4 regions of the Methylocystis sp. NC52PC genome follow, and region 4 is predicted to be linked to each of the others. Evidence: predicted binding sites of a transcription regulator. Region 4 holds the regulator's gene; each other region holds the start of a gene.
What was found. The regulator PhoB, encoded in region 4, activates phosphate uptake and scavenging genes when phosphate is short. The targets are predictions, from matches to a motif close to TGTCATNNANCTGTCAT.

Region 1 (5,642 bases), 1.5 Mb from region 4:
CACTCGGACGGATTGCTTACAAGGGCGCCTGGCCGCGCCCGTTCAAATCTGCCGTCTTTGGCTGCGCGATTCTCATCAGTCGACGTTTGGCGACATCGCCTCGACTCGATCGTCCGATGCAGCCGGCGGATTTCAACGGTCGCGCATCTTCAAGGGACGCGCGCGACGACAATCACCGTCGCCTTAATCCACCGGGATCATGCAGCTTACACGCCAGCCCTTGCCGGCCTTGCCGGGGTTTCCGCTTGCGAGGCGGACCCGCAAATAATCGAGATCCTCATCTCGAATGTCGGTCAGCTGTATTTACAAAGACTATAGTGGCTTGACCCCCCTGCGCCAAGTGCGGCGTCGCATTGATGCGGAGAAAAACCGAGCACTGTAGCGAATATGTCACGACCTCGGCTGCACGGGCCTGGCCGCCACGACGCGCTGATGGCCGCCGGCGTCCCGCGCGATGCGGGCGACGGCGAAACCCGAGGCGCCGAGCAGGGCGGCGACGCTCGCCGCCTGATCGAAGCCGACTTCGAAGGCGACGAGGCCGTCGGGGGCCAGCAGGCGCCCGAGGTCGGCGACAATGTCGCGATAACAGGCAAGACCGTCGGCGCCGCCATCGAGCGCGAGCGCGGGATCGTGGAGGCGCACCTCCGGGTCGAGCGTCGCGAGATCGCCGGCGCGAATATAGGGCGGGTTCGAGACAATGACGTCGAAGGGCCCGTTCAGCGCAGCGCCCCAGCGGCCGCGCACCACCTGCGCCCGCGCATTCAAGCCGCAGCGCGTCAGATTCGCGCGCGTGGCGGCGCAGGCGTCCGGCGAAAGGTCGACGGCGACGCCGAACGCGCCCGGCATTTCGCTGAGCAGCGCGCAGAGAATTGCGCCCGAGCCGGCGCCGAGATCCAAGATCGAGAACGGCGCGTCGCGATTCTCGATCAGCGCGAGCGTCGTCTCGACCAGCGTCTCCGTGTCCGGGCGTGGATCGAGCACATTGGGGGCGACGGCGAGATCGAGCGTCCAGAACCCCCGCGCGCCCAAAATGCGCGAGACCGGCTCCCGCGCCGCCCGGCGGGCTGCGTAAGAGGAGAGCCGTTGCGATTGCTCGTCGGTCAGCGGCGCATCCGGCGACATCGTCAGCTCGAGCCTCGTCAGTCCGGCGGCCGCGCGCAGCAGGAGCCGTGACTCCTCCTGCGCCTGCGCCGCCTCTACCCCGCTCTCGATCAAAGCGGCCGCGACCTGCACGAGCGCGTCGGCGCGGGAAGGAGAGCGGGTCTTTGCGGAGGCGGCGCTCACTTTCGCTTACGCGCTCCTGGCGATGAGGGCGCTCAGGCGGCGGGCGAAGGCGGCCGGGTCGACCGGCGGTTCGCCGTCGGCGACGCGCGCCAGATCGAACAGCAGATGCATCCCGTCCGCGGCGCCGTCGCGGCCCGTCTCGCGCAAGCTCGCGGCGAGCGCGGCGACGGCCGGATGCTTGGCGTTGATCTCGAGTATGGGCTTGCTGAGCATGGACTTCTGCCCGCTTTCGGCGAGAATCCGCGCCAGTTGCCGGTCGAGCCCCTTCTCGGAAGCGACGAGACAGGCGGCGCTTTCGGTCAGGCGCGTCGAGACGCGCACGTCCTCGACCGCGTCCGTGAGCGTCTCCTTGAGCGCCCCGACCAGATCGCCGATGTTTTCGGCCTGCGGCGCCTCGTCCGTCCTCGCCTCTTCGGCGAGCGGGATGAGATCAATGTCCGCCTGTCCCTGCGTCACCGATTTGAACGGCTTGCCGTCGAAACCGAGCGCGCTCGTCACCCAGAAGGCGTCGACCGCGTCGTCGAGCAACAGCACTTCGACGCCCCTTGCGCGGAAGCCTTCGAGCTGCGGGCTCGTGGCGAGGCGCTTGGCGTCGTCGCCGGTGATGTAATAAATGGCCGTCTGATTTTCGCGCAGATCAGCGACATAGTCCTTGAGCGTGCGCGTCTTGCCCTCAGCCTTGGTCGAAGCAAACCGCGCGATCTCGAAAATGCCGTCGCGGCGGCTCGGGTCCTCGTGCAGGCCTTCCTTGATGACCGCGCCGAAATTCTCCCAGACGGAGGCGAATTTCTCGGGCTCGTTCTCGGCGAGCTTGCCGAGGTCCTGCAGCAGTCGCGTCGCGACCGCCTTGCCGATCGCGGCGAGGACGGGGCTTTTTTGCACCATCTCGCGCGAGACATTGAGCGGAATGTCGGCGCTGTCGACGACGAGCCGCACGAATCGCAGCCACGCCGGCAGGAGCTCGACGTCACGCGAGATCAGCACGCGACGCACGTAGAGCTTCGACATGCTCTTGCGGCTCGGCTCGAACAGGTCGAAAGGCCGCGCGCCCGGCACGAAGGCGAGCACCGTATATTCCATGCGCCCTTCCGCGCGCCAATGCGCGACGAGCGCCGGCTCGTCGAAGGCGCCGGCGAGCTGCCGGTAGAAGTCCGTATATTGCTCCTGCGTGATCTCGGACTTGGGCTTGGTCCAGAGCGCCACGCCATCGGCGATGCGGCGCGGCTCCTTGCCCGGCTCCTCGACGAGGTCGATCGGAGTCGAGACGGCGCCCGAGTGCTCGCGAACGACGCTTTCGATTCGCCAGGGCTCGAGAAATTCGTCGCTCTCGGCGTTGAGATGAAGCGTGACGCGCGCGCCGACCTGCGGCGCGTCCGAAAGCGGCAGCGGCGCAATCGAATAGGTTCCCTTGCCCTGCGAGGACCAGAGCCAGGCTTCGCTTTCGCCGGCCCGGCGCGTCTCCACCTCGACGAGATCGGCGACCATAAAAACGGAATAGAAGCCGACGCCAAAGCGCCCGATCAGCGACGAACCCTCCGCCGCCCCGTCTTTGCCGAGCCTCTCGAGAAAGGCGCGGGTGCCCGAATTGGCGATGGCGCCCAAGGCGCTGATGAGCTCCTCGCGGGACATGCCGACGCCATTATCGGCAACCGTCAGCCGCCGCTTCTCCTTGTCGAGCGTAAGGGTGATGAGGGGCGCGCCGGCGTCAGCGGCGAGCTTTTCGTTCGAGAGCGACTCATAGCGCAGCTTTTCACAGGCGTCCGCGGCGTTCGAAATCAACTCGCGCAAAAACACCTCGCGCTCCGAATAGACGGAGTGCGTCATCAGTTCCAGAAGCTGCGCGACATCCGCTTCAAAGCCGAATTGGGCGGCTTGCGGCGCTTCGGTGGCAGCGTCGTTCGTCATGAGGTCTCCAAAATGCGAATCGGCTCCCGTGGAGCCTTCGATCAAATTGCGAATGGGAGCGGCCCTGCAGCCGCGCTTTCCAAGTTCGTCATTCGCCGGCGAAATACAAGAGCCCCCAAAAGACAAGGTCGGCTCGGGATTTCTCCCGGCCGACCCGTCCATCGCTACGACATTTTATGGTCTGAACCGCACGATCCCGGGGGGCTGGGGGGCTGACGAAAACCGGAAAAGCGCGTCCAGACCTGTCGCGGCAATGAGAGAAAATATTGTCCAAGGCGTTTGACATGCAAGGGGCCCAATGCAGGCGGAATTGTGAATTTTCATTGTTACAGCCAAGCTTATGCGCGCTAAGCGGCATATTGTGACGCTCTCCTGACAAAGGGGGCTTGCCCTGAGGCCGTCATCGCGCAAACATGACAGAACACAGCGGGAGATGCTTCATGGCGGAGTCGGAGACGACGGAGCCGAGTCGTTCTCGCCCAGCCTTCGTTGTCGTGGCCGGCTCGGGCCATGCAGGGCAGGGCGATCAAGCGAGGTCACAAGCCCGGGTGGCCGCTCCGGTCTCCTTCGACCGCCGCGAGCTGAGCCTTTTGTTCAACCTCTACGGCGCCAAGGTCGCCGCCGGCGAATGGCGGGATTACGCCCTGGATTTCACGCCGGCCAAAGCGGTTTTTTCGATTTTTCGGCGCTCCAGCGAGGCCCCGCTCTACCGGGTCGAGAAAGATCCCGAGCTCGCGCGCAAACAGGGAGCCTATGCCGTCGTCGCCGCCTCCGGCCTCGTCATGCGGCGCGGTCATGATCTGTCGCGCGTCCTGCGCGCGCTCGACCGCGGCCTGAGGCTCGTCGGCGCCGAATAGGCGACAAAAAAGCCCCGCGGGGCGGGGCTTTTTCCAAGCTTCGACGATGGCCCTTAGTCGTTGCGCTGACCGAACAGGAACAGCAGCGACTGGAACATGTTGATGAAGTCCAGATAGAGCGAAAGCGCGCCGAAGACGCTCTTCTTCTGCGCAACTTCGTAGCCGTCGCCCTCATAATACATGTCTTTGATGTTCTGCGTATCCCAGGCGGTGAGGCCCGAGAAGATCAGAACCGACAGGATGGAGAGGGCGAACTGGAGGCCGCTCGACTGCAGGAACAGATTGACCAGGCCGGCGATGACGAGACCCCAGACGCCCATCACGAGGAAGGAGCCGAAAGCCGACAGATCGCGCTTCGTCATATAGCCGTAGAGGCTCAGGCCCCCGAAGGCCGCCGCCGTGATGAAGAACACGCGGGCGATCGAGGCGCCGGTGAACACCAGCAACAGCGAGGACATCGACAGGCCCATCACCGCCGAAAAGGCGAGAAACAGGTTCCGCGCCGCCGCCGCCGACATGGTGTTGGCGCGCGCGCCGATCATGAAGACGAAGGCGAGGGGCGACAGGATGACGAGCCAGCGCAGCGGCGTAGTGTAGAGCATCTGCCCGAAGGGCGACAGCGCCACCAGCTTGCCGCCGACGAACTGCGGATTCGCCAGCATGAAGGTGCCGAGCGCGACAAGGCCCGTCACGGCGAGGCCGAGCGTCATGTAATTATAGACGCCGAGCATGTAAGCGCGCAGGCCCTCGTCGATCTCGGCCGTGGTCGACCGGGCGACCCCGCGGCCGTAGCCGAAGCTCGAGTTGCGGTCGTAGTGAGACATAGCGATCCTCTCGATCTCCGAGGCCTTACGCGCGTGCGGACTCGCCCTCGCTCGTGGCCTCAACCATTATGGCTTCCAGCAATATGGCTTGGCCCGAATTGGGTGGCAAGGCGGGCGCGGATGAACTCTTGTTAAGGTGGCGCCTTGCTTAACGGCGGGAAAAAGACGTCCCTGCGGCGGGTCGGCGGCCCGCGGCGCGCCGAGGCCACGCTTTCGGCTTGCGGCTTTTCGCAGTTGCGAAGGGCGTTTCGACCTCGCGGCGGGCGCCCGTGCGTCGCTCGATGAGGCCGACCCACAGCCCCTCTGGAGCCGCCGCGGCGACTGCGCGGCATGCTGCAAAGCCGCATAGATGACCGATTGTCGCACCCTTGCTGTACGAGGGGAATACGCTAACATCGACCAAATGGCGTCGCGCGCTCCGCGGACGGGCGGCGCTCAACCAATTTATCCTGAGAGTCGCGTGTCCTTGTCACACGGAGACCAGGAGGACAGCATGAGTGGCGACGGTTCAACTTTGTTGCTTTACATGAGGCCCCTCAAGCGCTTGGCAATCGCCGCGGCGCTCGCCGCCGTCGCCGGTTTTTCGGCGGTCCCGGCCGAGGCGCATGGCCGGCTCGGTGCGGCCGAGGGGCGCTGCCGCCTGTTCATCGGGCCGGACACCATGAACTTCACCGGTTATCTGCCGGAGGCCTCGAAGAACGAGTTCTGCGAGGACATTCCCTCCACGGGACCGATGATCATGGTGCTCGACGCGGAGCAGGACGAACTGCGC
Region 2 (5,642 bases), 610 kb from region 4:
CAAGACCGTCGCGCTCCGTCGAGAGCTCGTGAACGACCTCACGGCGATTTCGAAGCGTGTCGGCGTGCAATACGCCGTGCGCGATGCGACGCGCGCTGATTTCGCGCTTGCGGAATCGCGCGTCCAGGCCGGCCTTGTCGCGCTCGAAGGCGCGAGAGCGGCGCTTTCGGCCTCGGAGATAGAGCTGCAGCGCTTGACGCAAGCGAATATCGCGAGCCTCGAGCGACCTCTAATTCCCAGCGGCGCCCTTCCCGACACGGCGGATTCCCTGCGCCAGGCGACGCTCGCCCAAAGCCCGAAGATACGCGCGGCCCAACTCGGCGCAGAAGCGGCGGAGTATCTCGCCAAGACCGCTTACGCCCCGCTGCTGCCGCAACTCAATCTCATTGCCTCGCGCACCGACCAAACCAATCTTTCGCAAATCCAAAACCGAATCCGCGACACGTCCGTCAGACTTCAACTCTTGATCCCGATCTATGAACCGGGCGCCTTCTCCGGCGTCAGCGCAGCAAAGGCTCTCGCCACGAGAAAGCGCTTCGAAAGTCTCGATCTCGAGCGTCAGCTCGTCGCGGCCAATCAGGCCCTGTTTCAAGCGCGCCGAGCAACGACCGCCCAAATCGCGCAGGCGCGGCAACGCGCGTCCGAAATCAAGCGCGTCGTCGACGGCTACAAGGTCGAACGGGACGCAGGACTGCGCACAGTCATCGACGTGCTCAACGTACAGGCGGAATGGACGGAGGCGCGCGTCGCCCAGGTCAATCTCGAATATGAGCGAGACCGTTTGACCTACACGATTGCTGCGACGCTCGGTCGTCTCGATACAGGAGAGAGGCCGCCGCCGTAAGGGGGCGGCAGGACGCCCCAGCGTCGCGCGACCTTTACGTTATCGCATTGGGAAGCCGGCAGATCGCTACCCCGCAGGGCTCCAGAACGACGTCTCCCAAAAGGAGGTCCCGACCTTGCAACAGTGACCCGATATCCACCGCTTCGGGTCCATAATTGAAGATGTGGCGCAAGGGTCCGTTATCCCGGACGCGGATATCGGGATGCGAAAGCGCCCCGTCCACCGACGCGCAGTCGAGACAGCGCCGCAAGACCTCATCGAGCAAAGCCGCGTCCGGCCAGCCCGCGAGATAAAAACGGTTCCCGCGTCTCGCCAGAACCGCTCGTCCATCGACCCCGCGCAGCTCAACGCTGGCCTCGTTCCCGAGGACGAGCGCTTCCGACCAGCGGATGAGCGCGCCCGCCCCGTTCTCGACGGCGACAAACGCGCCGGGACGCAAGCTTTCGACGCGCTCGACCGTGACGTCGACAAGTTGTCCAAACGCTCCTGGTGGAAGGTTCGCGGGGATCTGGAAATCGACCGTCTTGGAGCCCGACCGCGGACCGACAAGACAGACGGCGTCAGATCGCATCAAGGCGCGCACAAGCGCGTCGTCTGCACAAAAAAGCCCCGGGGCCAACACGAATTTGCGATCTGCGACCGCGTCCGCGCAAGGCGGAACCACGTCGAGGGAAAGCCCGGCCCTCCGCAGCCCGCGGTAAAAGGCGAACACCAGCTCCGAGTAAGAAAAGTCCTGCCCCTGCGGCTCGATATCCCAGGCCCAGGCGCTCTCGTAATCGAATATGAGGGCGACATCCGCGCGGGGCGTTTGCAGGATCAATCCTAACTTTCGAATATCTTCCGCGACGCGTTTGACTTCTGCGAAGGCCGGCGCCGGGGCGCTGTTCGGCAACAATAGCCCCTCGTGCATTTGTTCCTGGGCGAAAGGCGCCTGCCGCCAACGGAAATAGCTGACCACCTCCGCGCCCGCCGCAAAGGCCTCGTGTGACCAGAGCCGGACCGCGCCTTCCGCCGGCGCGGGATTCCACGGAGCCCAGTTCACAGCGCCCGGCTGCTGTTCCATGACCCAAAAGCGGCCGCATCCACAACCACGATAGAGATCATGATGGAACGCCTGGTAATCCGGATCGCCGACGCGCATGTAGCGCAGCTTGAAATCCTCATCGTTGAGGCTGCGTTCCAGGAAGCCGAGAGGATAACTGTCCCAGGCCGCCGCATCGAGATCTCGGGCGACCTTGTAGTGATCGAAGGCGGTGAAGGAGCCCATGAAATTATGTAAAACCAGACGTCCCGGCGAATATTTTCGAACGATCTCGACTTGCCGTTTGTTGAACGCCGCCACCTGATCCGACGAGAAGCGTTGGAAATCCATGCGATGCGCCGGGTTCGCGTCGGTCACCGTCAGATTCGGCAGGTCGACGTCATCGAAGCTCGAGAGCTCCATCGACCAGAACACATTTCCCCACGCCTGATTGAGCGCTTCGATCGTTTGGTGCTTGCGTCGACACCATTTACGGAAGGCGGCGCGCGCCGCCGCCGAATAGCTTTCGACGGTATCGTGGCAGCCGAACTCATTGTCGATCTGCCAGGCGACGATCGCCGGATGTCGGCCGAATTTTTCGGCAAGAGCGGTCACGATGCGGGCGCATGATTCCAAATAGCCCGCGTGACTGAAACAATAATGGCGTCGCGAACCGAATTTTCGCGGTCTACCGTCGCGATCGACGGCGAGCATGTCCGGCATTTTCTCGACGAGCCATCGGGGCGGGGTCGCCGTGGGCGTGCCCAACGCCACTTTCAGGCCCGCTTCTTGAAGAACTTCGATGGCGCGTTCCAGCCAGCCGAAGTCATAGGCTCCTTCGCTCGGCTCGAGACGCGTCCAGGCGAACTCGCCGATCCTCACGATATCGATCCCAAGATCCTTCATCTTGCGCGCATCGGCGCGCCAATAGGTTTCAGGCCAGTGCTCAGGATAATAACAGACGCCGAGTCGGGGATGTGTCATATTGCCTAGTCAAGCGAGCTGCATGCGGGCGTCGAGTCCTGGTTGAAAAGCATTCATTGGTCGACGCCGCCGTTTCGGGCGCGGCAACTTAGATGCGCCTCATGAAGTCTCGATGACACCGCGCGCCAGCGGGACGAAGGAGACCGGGCTCGAGCGATCAACCTTCTGCAACCGGTAACGAAACTGTCGTACAAATGCAATTGATGGCTCCTGTGACGAAAGAACAAGATCGAGCTCGATGACGCCCTTATGCGATGAGTCCGCGGCGGACCTGCGCCGGCTGCGAGATGAGGTGGCGGCTTTGCGCCAGGACGTCTCGCGCGGAGCGACGACGCGGCTGGCGCAATGGAGCCAAACCACGTCGCCATGCGACCGGCTGGAGAATTTGGCGCATTATCTCGCCTTGCGCAGCCATGATCTCGGCGAGCTGCAGGTGCGGCTCTCTGCCTATGGCCTTTCATCGCTCGGCCGCAGCGAAGCGGATGTGTTGCTCGCCCTGGATTCGTTGCTGACGACATTGCGGCGCCTCAGCGGCGAGGACGCCGCCTACCCGCCGGCCGCCGCGCGGCGCATGGGCGAAGACGCGCTCAGCCGCGCTTGCGCGGCGGTCTTTGGAGGGGCGGGCGATCCGCGCCGCACGCGCATCATGGCCACCTTGCCGCGCGAGGCCGCGAAGGATCGCCATCTCGTTGAAAGTCTGCTGCAAGCGGGGATGGATTGCGCCAGGATCAACTGCGCCCACGACGACGAGCCGGCATGGGAGCGGATGATCGAAAATGTGCGCACAGCCTCACAACGTCTTGCCCGCCCCTGCCGGACTTTGATGGACATTGCTGGGCCGAAGCTGCGGGTCGCGCAGGTGCGGGCGCCCGAAAAATACCGCTTGCGCCCGGGCGAGCGGCTCCGCCTGGTCCGACGCATCGAAAGCGGCCGCGGCCCTGTTTCATTCTCCATCAACATGCCGGAAGTCATTTCGCAGCTCAGGCCCGGCTCGGAAATCGCGTTCGACGACGGAAAGGCGGTCGGCCAGGTCATTGCCGTCGAGGGCGCCGATGGCGTCGAACTCGAGATTGTCGCCGCCAGGGCGAAAGGTCTCAGACTGAAACAGGACAAGGGAGTAAACTTCCCCGCCACCGATTTGAACCTTGGGCCGCTGACGGCGAAGGACGTCGCCGATCTGCCATTCGTGGCGCGTCATGCAGATCTCGTCGGCTTGTCTTTTGTTCAGCGGCCGGAAGACGTGAAGCTGTTCCAGATGCAGCTTGCTGCGCGCCGTGGCGAAGAACCGCCGCAAGCGCTCGTGCTGAAGATCGAGACGCCGCTTGCTGTGCGCAATCTTCCACAGCTCATCGCCCAAGCCGCGGCGACCCACCCGACCGCCGTGATGATCGCGCGGGGGGATCTGGCCGTTGAAGTCGGCTTCGCGCGTCTTTCCGAGATGCAGGAAGAGATCGTCTGGCTGTGCGAAGCGGCGCACGTTCCCGTAATTTGGGCCACTCAGGTTCTCGATCAGCTGGTGCACGAAGGCGTGACGAGCCGCGCCGAGACAACCGACGCCGCCATGTCGCAGCAGGCCGATTGCGTCATGCTCAACAAGGGCGACTACCTGCCCGAGGGCGTCCGCTTTCTTCGCGGGATCCTCGACCGCATGGAACGCCATCATACGAAGAAGTTTCCCTGGCTCGCGAGGCTCCGCGCCTGGTCCTGAAGGCGCGTCGCTCGATTCGCGCCTCGCCTCCGCAGAAGAGAGCGGCGTCATCAAACTGTCATCCTGACCATTTTCAGTAGACCGGTCTATGCCTCGCAGGCCTGCGGAGAGAGACGGCGGAACGCCGTGATCGATTTTCGGGATCGACGGCTTTGAGGCCTTGTCCGCCTTTTGAGGCCCTTTGAACGCGCCATATCCCCTGCCTCTGGTCTCCGGCGCTCCGGAGAAGCTCTTTTTGCGTGGCTTGGGTTCCTGTGGAATTAAAGCCCAATGAAAGATACGACAGCTATCCTTTCGGATTCACTCATCCCCGGCGCCTTGTGGATGATGCGCTTCGACGAGCAAGGCTTCCTGATTCGCCGGGCGGACGAGCCGGCGGCGTTTCACGTCCCGACTGAAGGTTTCGTCTGGCTGCATATGGACCTCGCGGATGTCCGCGCGAGGCCCTGCATCAACCAGATTGCGTCGCTATCGGATAACGCTCGTGCGGCGCTTTGCGCAGCGGTCGACCACCAATATCTCGAATACGCGGACGGCTTGGTCAGCGGGGCTTTGCTCGATCATGAGCGCACGCTGGCGGGACCCGCTTCTCGCACGGATTTTCTTCGCTTCGCGTTCGGCGAAAGATGGATCGTCACCGCCCGCCGTCGACCGATGAACTGCGTCGAGCACACCCGCATCGCCGTTCAACGCGGCGCGCGGGTTGAAACGCCGCTCGCGCTGTTCGAATTGATGACCGGCGCAGTCATGTCGGAACTTGGTCGCATGATTAAAGAGATCGATCTGAATTTCGACCGCATCGAAGATCATCTAATTGATGGACGGGGCCGCGAGGCCCGTTCCTCGCTGGGGTCGGTACGGCGCGACGCGGTGCGGATTTCCCGCCAGATCGGCGGCCTGGCGTCGACCCTGGCGCGGCTGGAGGACATTGAAGACGATCTGAATGATACGCGGGACGATGCGTTGCGGGAGGCCGCGGCGCGGCTCGTCCAGCATACGGAATCGCTCGTCAGGGAGGTCTCCAACGTGCAAGAACGCGCGCGACTTCTGCAGGACGAGCTGAACGCCATTCTCAACCTCGAGAC
Region 3 (5,642 bases), 1.4 Mb from region 4:
TCGAATCGACGGGCCGCAGGAAAACCGACCGCTTGAAGTTATTGACGGCGACCGACGTGATGGTGCGCGCGGCGTCGTCGCCGGCGAAAGGCGCCACAGCGATATTGGTCGGCTGAAAGCTTCCTCCCTTGAGATCGATGATGCGGCCGGCGCGGGCAGGCGTGAAAGGCGCCAGAGCGGCGGAGGCGATGAGTCCGGCCGCGGCGCGGCGCGTGATGGGGCGTGTCATTTCAGGCGTCTCGTTGGATGGTCATGTTCAAAACCGACGCCATCAGTTGGCGTCCTGGAAGCGGATCGTCACGTCATGCAGCGCTTCCTCGTAATAAGGCATGAACTCCGGCGGTATGCGCATGGGGCTGCAGCGGCGCACCGCCTGCACGGCCTGTTCGCCGCGCGCTTGCTCCACCGGATTGCTCGAGGGATTGAGCAGGCGCGGTCGCCCCTCGAGGGCGCCCTCGCGGCTCAAATGGAACTCCACGACGGGCGCGAAGGTTGCGCCGCCGAGCGTAAGCGCGGAGGCCCAGCACGGATGATAATGGTCGTGGATATAGGCCGCGATGCGCGCCTCCATCGAGGCGGACATTTTCGGCGCCGTGCCCTCGGGGGCGCCGAGCGACGCCGTGCGAAGTTGATCACCGGTCGCCGCGCGCCGCTGCGGCGCCTCCTTGCTCAAAAGCTTGGAGATGCTCGCGGCGTCGAACTTCGACTTCGGCGCGCTCTCGTCGCCTGACTTCGGCTTCGCGCCCTTGACGCTCTTCTCGGCCGTCTCGCCCTCGCTGTTTTCGGGCTTGGCGGGCTTTTCCTCGGCCTTCTTGCTGTCGAGGAGCTTCGCCACCTCGTCGATCTTGAGGCGCTCCTTCGGCTTTTCGGGCTTTGGCGTCTCCTTCGCCTCCTTCTCCTCGGGCTTTGGGCGCACGGGAGGCTTGGGCTTCACGACCTCGGCCTCTTTCGGCTCCTCCTGCTCCTTCTCCTGCGGCGCGGCGGCCTTCGGCTTGGCGGGCGGCGTCGGGGCGGGCTTCGCCTCGACGGGCTTCGGGGGCTCCGGCTTCTTCTCGGGCTGGGGCCGCGTCGGCGGCTCCGGCGCCGGGGGCAGGGCGGCGATGCGCTTCGGCGGCGTCGGCTCCGGCGTGTCGTCGGCGCCGGGGTCGGGCAGGCGCTTGAGCGGCGGCGGCGGGGTCGGCGTATCCTTCTTCGCCTCAGCGAGCGGCGGCAGCGGCTTGGCTTCGCTTTCCGGCGCGACCTTGTCGACGCGCTGCGAGGGTTTCAGGTCGCGCGCGGTCTTCTCGCCCTTGGCGACCTGATTGAGCCCGTCGTCGGTGACCACCTCGATCGGGATCATCTCCTGCGCATCGTCGAATTTCCGGGCGTCCGAGAACAGGACGAGCGCCGCCAGCAGCAGTCCGGCATGGGCTGCGGAGGAGATGACGACGCCAGGCTCGGAGCGCGAAACCCTCACCGTCGCAGACTCACTTCTTCTCCTGCTCCGTCACCAGAGCGACCTTCTTGTATCCCGCGCTGATGACGAGAGACATGACTTCGGCGATGCGGCCGTAATTGACCGCCTTGGAGCCGCGCACATAGATGCGCTCGTCGAAGCCCTGTTTGACCGTATCCTTCAGCCGGTCGAGAAGCTCGCCGACCTCGACGGGCTGATCCATGAGGAAGATCTGGCCCTTGTCGTCGATCGCGATGGAGACGGGCTTCTGGTCGATATTGAGCGGACCTGCCTTCGTCTGCGGTAGATCGACGGCGACGCCGGTCGCGAGCAAAGGCGCCGCGACCATGAAGATGATCAGCAGCACCAGCATGACGTCGATGAAGGGCGTCATGTTGATTTCCGCCATCGCGCCGTAACGCGGCACCCCGCGCCGGCGTCGGCCGCCCTTGCGTCCGGGCGTGGAGAGCGACGCGCCCATCGCTTAAGCCGCCCGGTCGCGGTTCGAGGCCGCGTGCTGGTCGATCTGGCGCGAGAGAATGGCGGAGAACTCGTCGGCGAAGCTCTCCATGCGCGCCTGCGCCTTGGCGACGTCGCCTTGCATCTTGTTATAGGCGATGAGCGCCGGAATGGCGGCGAAAAGGCCGATGGCGGTGGCGAGCAGCGCCTCGGCGATGCCGGGCGCCACGACCGCGAGCGAGGTGTTCTTGGAGGCGGCGATCGAGCGGAACGACGTCATGATGCCCCAGACCGTGCCGAAGAGGCCGACGAAAGGCCCCGCCGAGGCGACCGTCGCGAGCACGAGGAGATTGGATTCGAGTTTCTCGACCTCGCGGGCGATGGAGACGTCCAGGACCTTCTCGATGCGCGCCTGAAGGCCCATGAAGCTGGCGCTGGCGCCCGTCTGGAAGGAGCGCTTCCACTCCTTCATGGCGGCGACGAAGAGGGTCGCCATGCCCGAGGTCGGACGCTCGGACAGCTTGCTGTAAAGCTCCTCGAGCGAATTGCCGGACCAGAAATTCTCCTCGAACCGATCCATCGAGCGGCGGATGCGCGCGAACAGCAGCGTCTTGTCGATGATGATCGCCCAGCACCAGACGGAGGCCAGCAGCAGGCCGACCATCACGAATTTCACGACGATATGCGCGCCCCAGAACATGCTCCAGATGGTGATGTCGGCGGCGGGGGCGGCGGCGCCGGCGGTCGCGGCGATGTCGGCTGGATTCATGATTTGTCCTTGAAGCGGAATTTGGCGCGCTTTTCCTGAGCAAAAGCGCCGCCCTTATTGCCCGCAATTTCGCCCTTTCTGGGGCTTCGTTGCGCCGCACAAGGATAGCTACCGCCGAAATCTTAACAAGCCGTAAGGGTTAAAAGATCGTGACCCGGCGGCTTAAAGGGGGGCATGTCATCGGACTGTCAGCTTGTTTCTAGATTATGACAGTCGCAATCCTTTGGCCAAAGAGCCCCTCATGAAACGTATCCTCGCGACAGTCCTCGCCTTTTGCGCGATGACTTTTCCCGCCGCCCTGTCCTTCGATCTGGAGCTTTCTCCCTACAAGCCCGTCCGGGTTCTGTCCGGGAAGCTGAAATCCGTCGGTTCGGACACGCTTTTGCGCGAGATGGAGCTTTGGGCGGAGGGCTTCAAAGCCATTTATCCCGGCGTGGAGATCGAGATCGAAGGCAAAGGGTCGAATACGGCGCCGCCCGCTCTGCTTTCGGGCGAGTCGCAGCTCGCCCCGATGTCGCGCCAGATGACCCCGGACGAGATTGCGGCGTTCGAGGCTAAACGCGGTTATCGGCCGACGGGCGTCCTGGTCGCCGTGGACGCGCTGGCGATCTACGTCCACAAGGACAATCCCGTGCACTGCCTCACGCTGGAGCAACTCGACCGCATTTTCGCCGAAAACCCCAAGAGCGCCGGCGGCAAGAGCGCGCATGTCTGGGGCGATCTCGGCGCGACGGGCCCGTGGGCGGCGAAACCGATCACGCTTTTCGGCCGCAACACGCTTTCCGGCACCAATAAATATTTCAAGCAGAACGTGCTTGGCGGCGGCGATTTCAAGGAGGCGGTTCAGCAGCAGGCGGGTTCCGAAGCGGTGGTGAAGGCCGTCGCCGCGGAACAGGGCGCGATCGGCTATTCGGGCATCGGCTACAAGACCGACGGAGTCCGCGCCGTGCCTGTCGCCGCCAGCGCCGGCAAGCCGTGCTACGACACCTCATTCGAGAGCGCCTATACGCGCAAATATCCGCTCGCCCGCGGACTCTACGTCTATTTGCTCAAGGACCCCAAATCGCCGCTCGACACGCTTTCGGGCGAATTCGTGAAATATATTCTGTCCCGCGACGGTCAGACGCAGGCGAAAAAGGGCGGCTATTACCCCATCACCCGAAATATCCGCGAGCATGAATTGACGCGTCTGGGCCTGCTCGCATCCGCGGAGTAGGCGACAGGCGGCCGGGCGCCGCTGCCAGCTTCAGCGATCCGCGCGCAGCGCCTCGAATCTTGCCCGCACCTCGGCCGGCAGGCGTTTGGCGCGTCCATTCTCGACGCAGACCACCTTCACGACCGCCGTCACCAGCGGCTCGTCGCCGCGCATCACGCGCTGATCGAGGCTGAGCGACGCGCCGCCAAGATCCAGCGGCTTCGTTTCGACTGAAAGAAGATCGTCCAGCACCGCCGGTCTGCGAAAATCGAGCTCCATCGCGCGCACGACGAAATAGATCGGCGCGCCGGCCGCGCCGTCGAGGAGCTGACTCTGTTCAAGCCCAAGCGACCGCAGAAGCTCGGTGCGCCCGCGCTCCATGAAGCGAATATAGGAGGTATGATAGACGAGCCCCGAGGCGTCGGTGTCTTCCCAATAGACGCGGACGGAGAGGCGATGGGGCGACGTCATGTGAAGGGCTCGCGCGTTTTGACATGTCAGGGGCGTCGCCGACGAGCGCCGGCGGCCGGGCCTCCTATACCATGTGCGCGCGACGATCGAGCCGTCGGATTATAGGCCCGGCGCGTCGCCGCAGCCGGGCCAATACGAGTACGTCTAGTGGGCGGCTGCGCCCGTATTACCGAGCAGGAACCGGCGAACGCGATTGCCTTCGACCCAGGTGAAGCCGGCGGCGGGATCAGCGCAGGCGATCTCCTGTTCGGCAATGAGCTTGTCACAGAGCATTTCGCAGATCACTTCGATCGGCGCGCTCGCGTCATTCTCCTCGGTCATGCGGTCGATCGAGATTTCGCCCATCTCTTCGCCGTCCGCCCTGCCTATTTTTTGATCATCGATGAATTTGCCCGCGTTCCAGGCAGGGGTGACCGTAGCCGCGCCTTGCATGGCGTTAAGCGCTCGTTTTGTCGCGGGGGAGGCTCAGTCGTTTTCTGCGTCGAAGAGCCCGAATTGTCCGGCCGGCCGCGGCGGCTCCGCAAGGCCCAGATGCCGGAAGGCGTGGGACGTCAGCAGGCGGCCGCGCGGCGTGCGCTGGAGGAAGCCCTGCTGGAGCAGATAAGGCTCGATAATGTCCTCGATGGCGTCGCGGGGCTCGGAGAGGGCCGCGGCGATGGTCTCGATTCCGACCGGGCCGCCGCCGAAGTTCACAGCCACCATGTCGAGATAGCGGCGGTCCATGACGTCGAGGCCGATGGAATCGACGTCGAGCAAGGTGAGCGAGCGGTCGGCCAGCGCCCGCGTGATCGTGGCGGCGCCTTCGACGACAGCGAAATCGCGAACGCGCCGCAGCAGGCGGCCGGCGATGCGGGGCGTGCCGCGCGAGCGCCGCGCGATCTCCCGCGCGCCCGCGTCGTCCATGCCGACGCCAATGACCCGCGCGCCGCGCTTGACGATGAGCTCCAGCTCCTCCGTCGTGTAGAAATTCAGCCGAACCGGGATGCCGAAACGGTCGCGCAGCGGCGTCGTCAGCAGCCCCGCGCGCGTCGTCGCGCCGACAAGGGTGAATTTCGCGAGGTCGATCTTGACCGAGCGCGCCGCCGGCCCCTCGCCGATGATGAGGTCGAGCTGGAAATCCTCCATCGCCGGATAGAGAATTTCCTCCACAGCCGGATTGAGGCGGTGGATTTCGTCGATGAAGAGCACGTCGCGCGGCTCGAGATTGGTGAGCTGGGCCGCTAGATCGCCAGCCTTGGCGATCACGGGCCCCGACGTCGATCGGAAATTGACGCCGAGCTCGCGGGCGACGATCTGCGCCAGCGTCGTTTTGC
Region 4 (5,642 bases):
AGCCTTGCCTGGGCGGCCGCTCTTTTTGGCATCGCCTGGCTTTTCCTCATCCTCGCGTCGCTGCTTTATGAAGGCCTGCGCGGGCTGTCGCTTGCGGCCTTCACCGAAATGACGCCGCCGCCGGGCAGCAAGGGCGGCCTGTTGAACGCCATCGCTGGATCGCTGGTCATGACCGCAATCGGCGTTGCGATCGGCACGCCGCTCGGCATGCTCGCCGGCACCTATATGGCGGAATATGGCCGTTACACCAAGCTCGCGATGGTCGTGCGGTTCATCAACGACATTCTGCTCAGCGCGCCGTCGATCGTGATCGGCCTCTTCGTCTATGAAGTCCTCGTGCATCCCATGGGGCACTTCTCGGGCGTCTCCGGGGCCGTCGCGCTCTCCCTGCTCGTCATCCCCGTCGTGTTGCGCACCACCGAGGACATGCTGCTGCTGGTGCCGGGATCGATGCGCGAGGCGGCCGCCGCGCTCGGCGCGCCACGCTCCCATGTCGTCGCGCATGTCGCCTATCGCGCCGCCAAGGCGGGCTTGGTGACGGGCGTGCTGCTCGCGGTGGCGCGCGTCTCCGGCGAAACCGCGCCGCTGCTCTTCACCGCGCTCAACAATCAGTTCTGGAGCAGCGATCTCCTGGCGCCGATGGCGAGCCTCCCGGTCGTCATCTTCCAGTTCGCTTTGTCGCCCTACAAAGACTGGCAGCAGCTCGCCTGGACCGGCGCGCTGCTGATCACCGCCGCCGTCCTCGCTCTCTCGATCACAGCCCGCGCGCTCAGCGCCGGTCGGAGAAAATCGTGATGAACGCCCCCGCACAGGTCAAAGAACACGCCGCCAAGATTTCGGTCCAGGGCCTGGATTTCTTTTACGGCGCGTCAAAGGCGCTGAAATCCATTTCGCTGCCGCTGCAGACGCATAAGGTCACGGCCTTCATCGGTCCCTCTGGTTGCGGAAAGTCGACGCTGCTGCGGGTCTTAAACCGCATGTACGACCTCTACCCCGGCCAACGCGCCGAGGGCGAGGTGCTGCTCGACGGCGAGAATATTCTCGATCCGGCGATCGACATCAATGCGCTGCGCGCGCGCGTCGGCATGATCTTCCAGAAGCCGACGCCCTTCCCGATGTCGATTTATGAGAACATCGCCTTCGGCGTTCGCCTTTACGAGAAATTGTCGCGCGCCGACATGGACCAGCGCGTCGAGGAAGCCTTGCGCGGCGCGGCGCTCTGGGACGAGGTGAAGGACAAGCTGCACACGAGCGGGCTCGGGCTTTCGGGCGGCCAGCAGCAGCGCCTGTGCATCGCGCGCAGCGTCGCCGTGCAGCCGGAGGTGATCCTCTTCGACGAGCCCTGCTCCGCCCTCGACCCGATCTCCACGGCCAAAGTGGAGGAGCTCATCGAGGAGCTCGCCAACGACTATACGATCGCCATCGTCACCCACAACATGCAGCAGGCCGTGCGCGTCTCCGACTATACGGCCTTCATGTATCTCGGCGAGCTCGTCGAATTCGGCGACACCGACGAAGTCTTCAACAAGCCGCGCGAAAAGCGCACCCAGGATTACATCACCGGCCGCTTCGGGTGAGGAAGGACATCGCATGAGCGAACATATCGTCAAGTCCTACGACCGCGATCTCGAGGCGCTGGGCCGCCGCATTTCCGAGATGGGCGGCGTCGCCGAGAAGATGCTGGCGGAGGCCATGGACGCTTTGTCGATGCTCGACGTCGACCTCGCCCAGCGCGTCGTCGCGAGCGACGCGCGCCTCGACATTCTCCAGCGCGAGATCGAGGAGAACGCCGTGCTGACGATCGCGCGGCGCCAGCCTCTGGCGGTCGATCTGCGCGAATGCATCGCCGCGATCCGCATTTCCGGCGACATCGAGCGGATCGGCGATCTCGCGAAGAACATCGCCAAGCGCACGCTGAAGATCGCCACCGAAGCGCGGCTGCCGCGCGCCATTGTCGGCTTGCGGTCGATGCACGAGGTCGCGGCGACGCAGCTCAAGGACGCGCTCGACGCCTATGCGCTGCGCGACGTGGAGCGCGCCCGCGCGGTGTGGGAGAACGACGCCGATCTCGACGCGCTGGAAGACAGCGTGTTCCGCGACCTCTTGACCTTCATGATGGAGGACCCGCGCAACATCTCCTTTTGCACGCATCTCCTCTTCTGCTCGAAGAACCTCGAGCGCATCGGCGACCACACGACCAATATTTCGGAGACGGTCGTCTATCTCGCCACCGGCGAAAGCCTGCCGATGGAGCGGCCGAAATCCCGCATCGGCCTCCGCGGATCGGAACAAGACGTCGCGCAATGAACGAAACCATTATTCAAACCCTTCCCCGCGAAGGCCGGGCCGATCGCCCGCCGCGCATTCTCGTCGTCGAGGACGAGGTCCCGCTCGCCACGCTGCTCGTCTATAATCTCGAAGCTGAAGGCTATCAGGTCGAGCATGTCGACAATGGCGACGAGGCGGAACTGCGCATTGCGGAATCGCCGCCCGACCTCCTGCTGCTCGACTGGATGCTGCCTGGCGTCTCGGGTCTCGAAATCTGCCGGCGGCTGCGCGCCCGCGACGTCGCCCGCGACATGCCCATCATCATGCTGACCGCGCGCGGCGAAGAGGGCGAACGCGTGCGGGGCCTGTCGGTCGGCGCGGACGACTATGTCGTGAAGCCCTTCTCGACGCCCGAACTGATGGCCCGCGTGCGCGCGCTGTTGCGACGCGCCCGGCCGGAGCGCGTCGCCTCGCGGCTGACGGCGGGGGACATCGACCTCGACCGCGAAACGCGTCGGGTGCGCCGCTCGGGCCGCGAGATCCATCTCGGCCCGACCGAGTTCCGCCTGCTGGAATATCTGATGGAGAAGCCCGGCCGCGTGTTCACGCGGGCGCAGTTGCTCGACAGCGTCTGGGGCATGTCGGCTGAAATCGACGAACGCACGGTCGACGTGCATGTCGGGCGCCTGCGCAAGGCGCTCATCCGCGGGCGGGAGAAGGATCCGATCCGCACCGTGCGCGGTTCGGGCTATTCCTTCGACGAGACCTTCGGACGCGAGTGAAGGCCGGACCGCCGAACTCGGGAAGGATTACGCGAAGCGCGGGGCCTTGAGATCGCGGGCGCGGCGGCGATCCTGCGCCGGCTGATAGGCGACGCGCGCATGATGGGCGCAATAGGGGCCGGCGCCGATCGGCGACTTCGCCCCGCAGAAGCGGAAATCCGGCGTCGTCGGATCGCCCATCGGCCAGCGGCACATGGATTCGCGCAACTCCATCAGCGTGACGCGCTCCGACATGGGAATGACGACCTCCTCGGCCTCCGGCGCGACGCGGGCGACGACCATGGCCTGCGGCGCAAAGGCCAGGGCGACATTGCCATGGACCGCGTGGCCCCCGGCGCGCGGCGCGGCGACGACCGGGGCGGTCGCCGGCTGGCGGGCCGTCCCCTTCGCCGCGCGCGGGCGCTGCGCGGCCGCTGTCTTGGCGCGTTCGGCGAGGCCGAGGCGGTGAATCTTGCCAATGACCGCATTGCGCGTGATGCCGGGGCCCAGCTCGGCGGCCACCTGGCTCGCGCTGAGGCCGTCGCTCCAAAGCTTGCGCAACAGATCGACTCTTTCCTCGGTCCAAGACATAATTTGACCTCCAAGCGGTCGATTCGAACGCGCCGCCGACGGAATCCACCATCCGTCGCTGCGCCGGGATCTCCGGCGGCGATGAGACGCGCATCGAGACTCGAGAAGCGCCCTGCGGCTTTGAAAAACGCGTCCGCAACGGCGAAAACTGACCATCCTTTTGAATCACGGGTCCGAGTCGCTGGCAAGCAGAAGGGGGCGTTCTCAACAGGCTTTCATGCGCTTTCGCGCGCCGGTGTGGCCCAGGCGACTCACTTGCGCGCTTTTTTCGAGGAAAATCGACTGTAAAGTCTCCGGCCCAGGCAAGGCCTCGCCCCTGCGGCAGGATTTGACCGAAGCCGCCCGCGCGCATAAAATCAAAGTCTCGGATTGCCGCCCTCAAAAAGGGCGGCGCTTTGTTTTTGGGGTCCGGCCGCGGGCCGCTCCCGAGGGCTTGGAGCTTGACGTTGACTTCTGCGCTCTATCCGACCTATGCGCGGGCCGATATCGCCTTCACGGGGGGCGAAGGCCCATGGCTCTTCGCTGAGAACGGCGACCGTTACCTGGATTTCGCTTCCGGCGTCGCGGTCCTGTCGCTCGGCCATGAGCATCCGCATCTGGTCGCGACGCTGAAGGCGGCGGCCGAGAAGCCCTGGCATGTCTCGAACCTCTACCGCATTCCGCAGGCCGAGCGGCTGGCGCAGCGCCTCGTCGACGCCACCTTCGCCGATGTGGTTTTCTTCGCCAATTCCGGCGCCGAAGCCGTGGAGTGCGCCATCAAGACGGCGCGAAAATATCACGCCGCCAATGGAGCGCCTGAGCGCTATCGGCTGATTACTTTCGAAGGGGCCTTTCACGGCCGGACGCTGGCGACCATCGCGGCCGGCGGCAATCCCAAATATCTCGAGGGTTTCGGCCCGCCGGTCGACGGCTTCGATCAAATTCCCTTCGCGGACTTCGACGCGCTCGAAGCCGCGATTTCGGACGAAACCGCCGGCGTTTTGCTCGAACCCGTCCAGGGCGAGGGCGGGCTGCGGGTCTTTTCCGCCGAATTCCTGAAAAAACTGCGCGCCCTCTGCGACGCGCGCGGCCTGCTGCTGGTTCTCGACGAGGTGCAGTGCGGCGTCGGCCGCACCGGCAAATTTCTCGCCTGCGAACACGCCGGCGTAGCGCCGGACATCGTGGCGCTCGCCAAGGGCCTCGGCGGCGGCTTTCCGATCGGCGCCTGTCTCGCGACGCGCGAAGCCGCCAAGGGCATGACGCTCGGCGCGCACGGCTCGACCTTCGGCGGCAATCCGCTGGCGGCCGCCGTCGGCGGCGCGGTTCTCGACGTGGTGCTGGCCGAAGGCTTTCTGCCGCGCGTCGCGCGCCTCGGCGCGCTCCTGCGCCAGCGGCTCGCCGAGCTCAACGACCGCTATCCGGCGATCATCGAGACGGTGCGCGGCGAGGGGCTGATGTTCGGCGTGAAGACGCGCGGGCCCAATGGCGATTTCGCCGCCGCCGCGCGGGCCGAAGGGCTGCTGACCGTTCTTGCCGGCGACAATGTCGTGCGGCTGTTGCCGCCGCTCATCATCGACGAGACGCATATCGTCGAGGCCGCGGCGCGCCTCGAGCGCGCCTGCGTGCGTCTGGCGACGCCGGCCAAGCAGTTGGGAGCGGCGTGATGACCGCGCACACGCTGACGCGGCCGCGTCATTTTCTCGATATTTGCGATTTCACCCGCGACGATCTGCGCCATATCCTCGATCTCGCAAAGTCGCTGAAGGCGAAGCGCGTCAAGGGCGCGCCGCCGGCGGAGCGCCCGCTCGCCGGCAAATATCTGGCGATGATCTTCGACAAGCCGTCGACGCGCACGCGCGTCTCCTTCGACATCGCCATGCGCGATCTCGGCGGCGAGTCGATCATGCTGACGGGCGGCGAGATGCAGCTCGGCCGCGGCGAGAGCATCGCCGACACGGCGCGCGTGCTGTCGCGTTTCGCCGACGCCGTCATGATCCGCATCCTGTCGCACGAGGATCTGACCGAGCTCGCGCGCCACGCCGC

Region 1: a site for PhoB is predicted at 3,551-3,567, ahead of ACETII_RS15175 (DUF2794 domain-containing protein). Genes of this name have one in related genera too.
Region 2: a site for PhoB is predicted at 2,951-2,967, ahead of ACETII_RS10710 (pyruvate kinase). Genes of this name have one in related genera too.
Region 3: a site for PhoB is predicted at 2,839-2,855, ahead of ACETII_RS20490 (PstS family phosphate ABC transporter substrate-binding protein). Genes of this name have one in related genera too.

The regions. Positions count from the first base shown of each region.
Region 1 covers NZ_CP170127.1:2,717,574-2,723,215, forward strand. The annotation lists gene prmC (peptide chain release factor N(5)-glutamine methyltransferase) at 391-1,284, opposite strand; gene htpG (molecular chaperone HtpG) at 1,291-3,189, opposite strand; gene ACETII_RS15175 (DUF2794 domain-containing protein) at 3,630-4,046, shown strand; gene ACETII_RS15180 (Bax inhibitor-1/YccA family protein) at 4,100-4,870, opposite strand; gene ACETII_RS15185 (hypothetical protein) at 5,364-5,642, shown strand, end outside.
Region 2 covers NZ_CP170127.1:1,801,767-1,807,408, reverse strand. The annotation lists gene ACETII_RS10720 (TolC family protein) at 1-844, shown strand, start outside; gene ACETII_RS10715 (beta-galactosidase) at 879-2,849, opposite strand; gene ACETII_RS10710 (pyruvate kinase) at 3,088-4,557, shown strand; gene ACETII_RS10705 (CorA family divalent cation transporter) at 4,828-5,642, shown strand, end outside.
Region 3 covers NZ_CP170127.1:3,750,497-3,756,138, reverse strand. The annotation lists gene tolB (Tol-Pal system beta propeller repeat protein TolB) at 1-229, opposite strand, end outside; gene ACETII_RS20505 (cell envelope biogenesis protein TolA) at 272-1,456, opposite strand; gene ACETII_RS20500 (ExbD/TolR family protein) at 1,467-1,916, opposite strand; gene tolQ (protein TolQ) at 1,920-2,663, opposite strand; gene ACETII_RS20490 (PstS family phosphate ABC transporter substrate-binding protein) at 2,905-3,879, shown strand; gene ybgC (tol-pal system-associated acyl-CoA thioesterase) at 3,910-4,329, opposite strand; gene ACETII_RS20480 (hypothetical protein) at 4,474-4,761, opposite strand; gene ruvB (Holliday junction branch migration DNA helicase RuvB) at 4,795-5,642, opposite strand, start outside.
Region 4 covers NZ_CP170127.1:1,192,555-1,198,196, forward strand. The annotation lists gene pstA (phosphate ABC transporter permease PstA) at 1-795, shown strand, start outside; gene pstB (phosphate ABC transporter ATP-binding protein PstB) at 795-1,577, shown strand; gene phoU (phosphate signaling complex protein PhoU) at 1,591-2,307, shown strand; gene phoB (phosphate regulon transcriptional regulator PhoB) at 2,304-3,050, shown strand; gene ACETII_RS07690 (GcrA family cell cycle regulator) at 3,078-3,620, opposite strand; gene ACETII_RS07695 (acetylornithine transaminase) at 4,067-5,263, shown strand; gene argF (ornithine carbamoyltransferase) at 5,263-5,642, shown strand, end outside.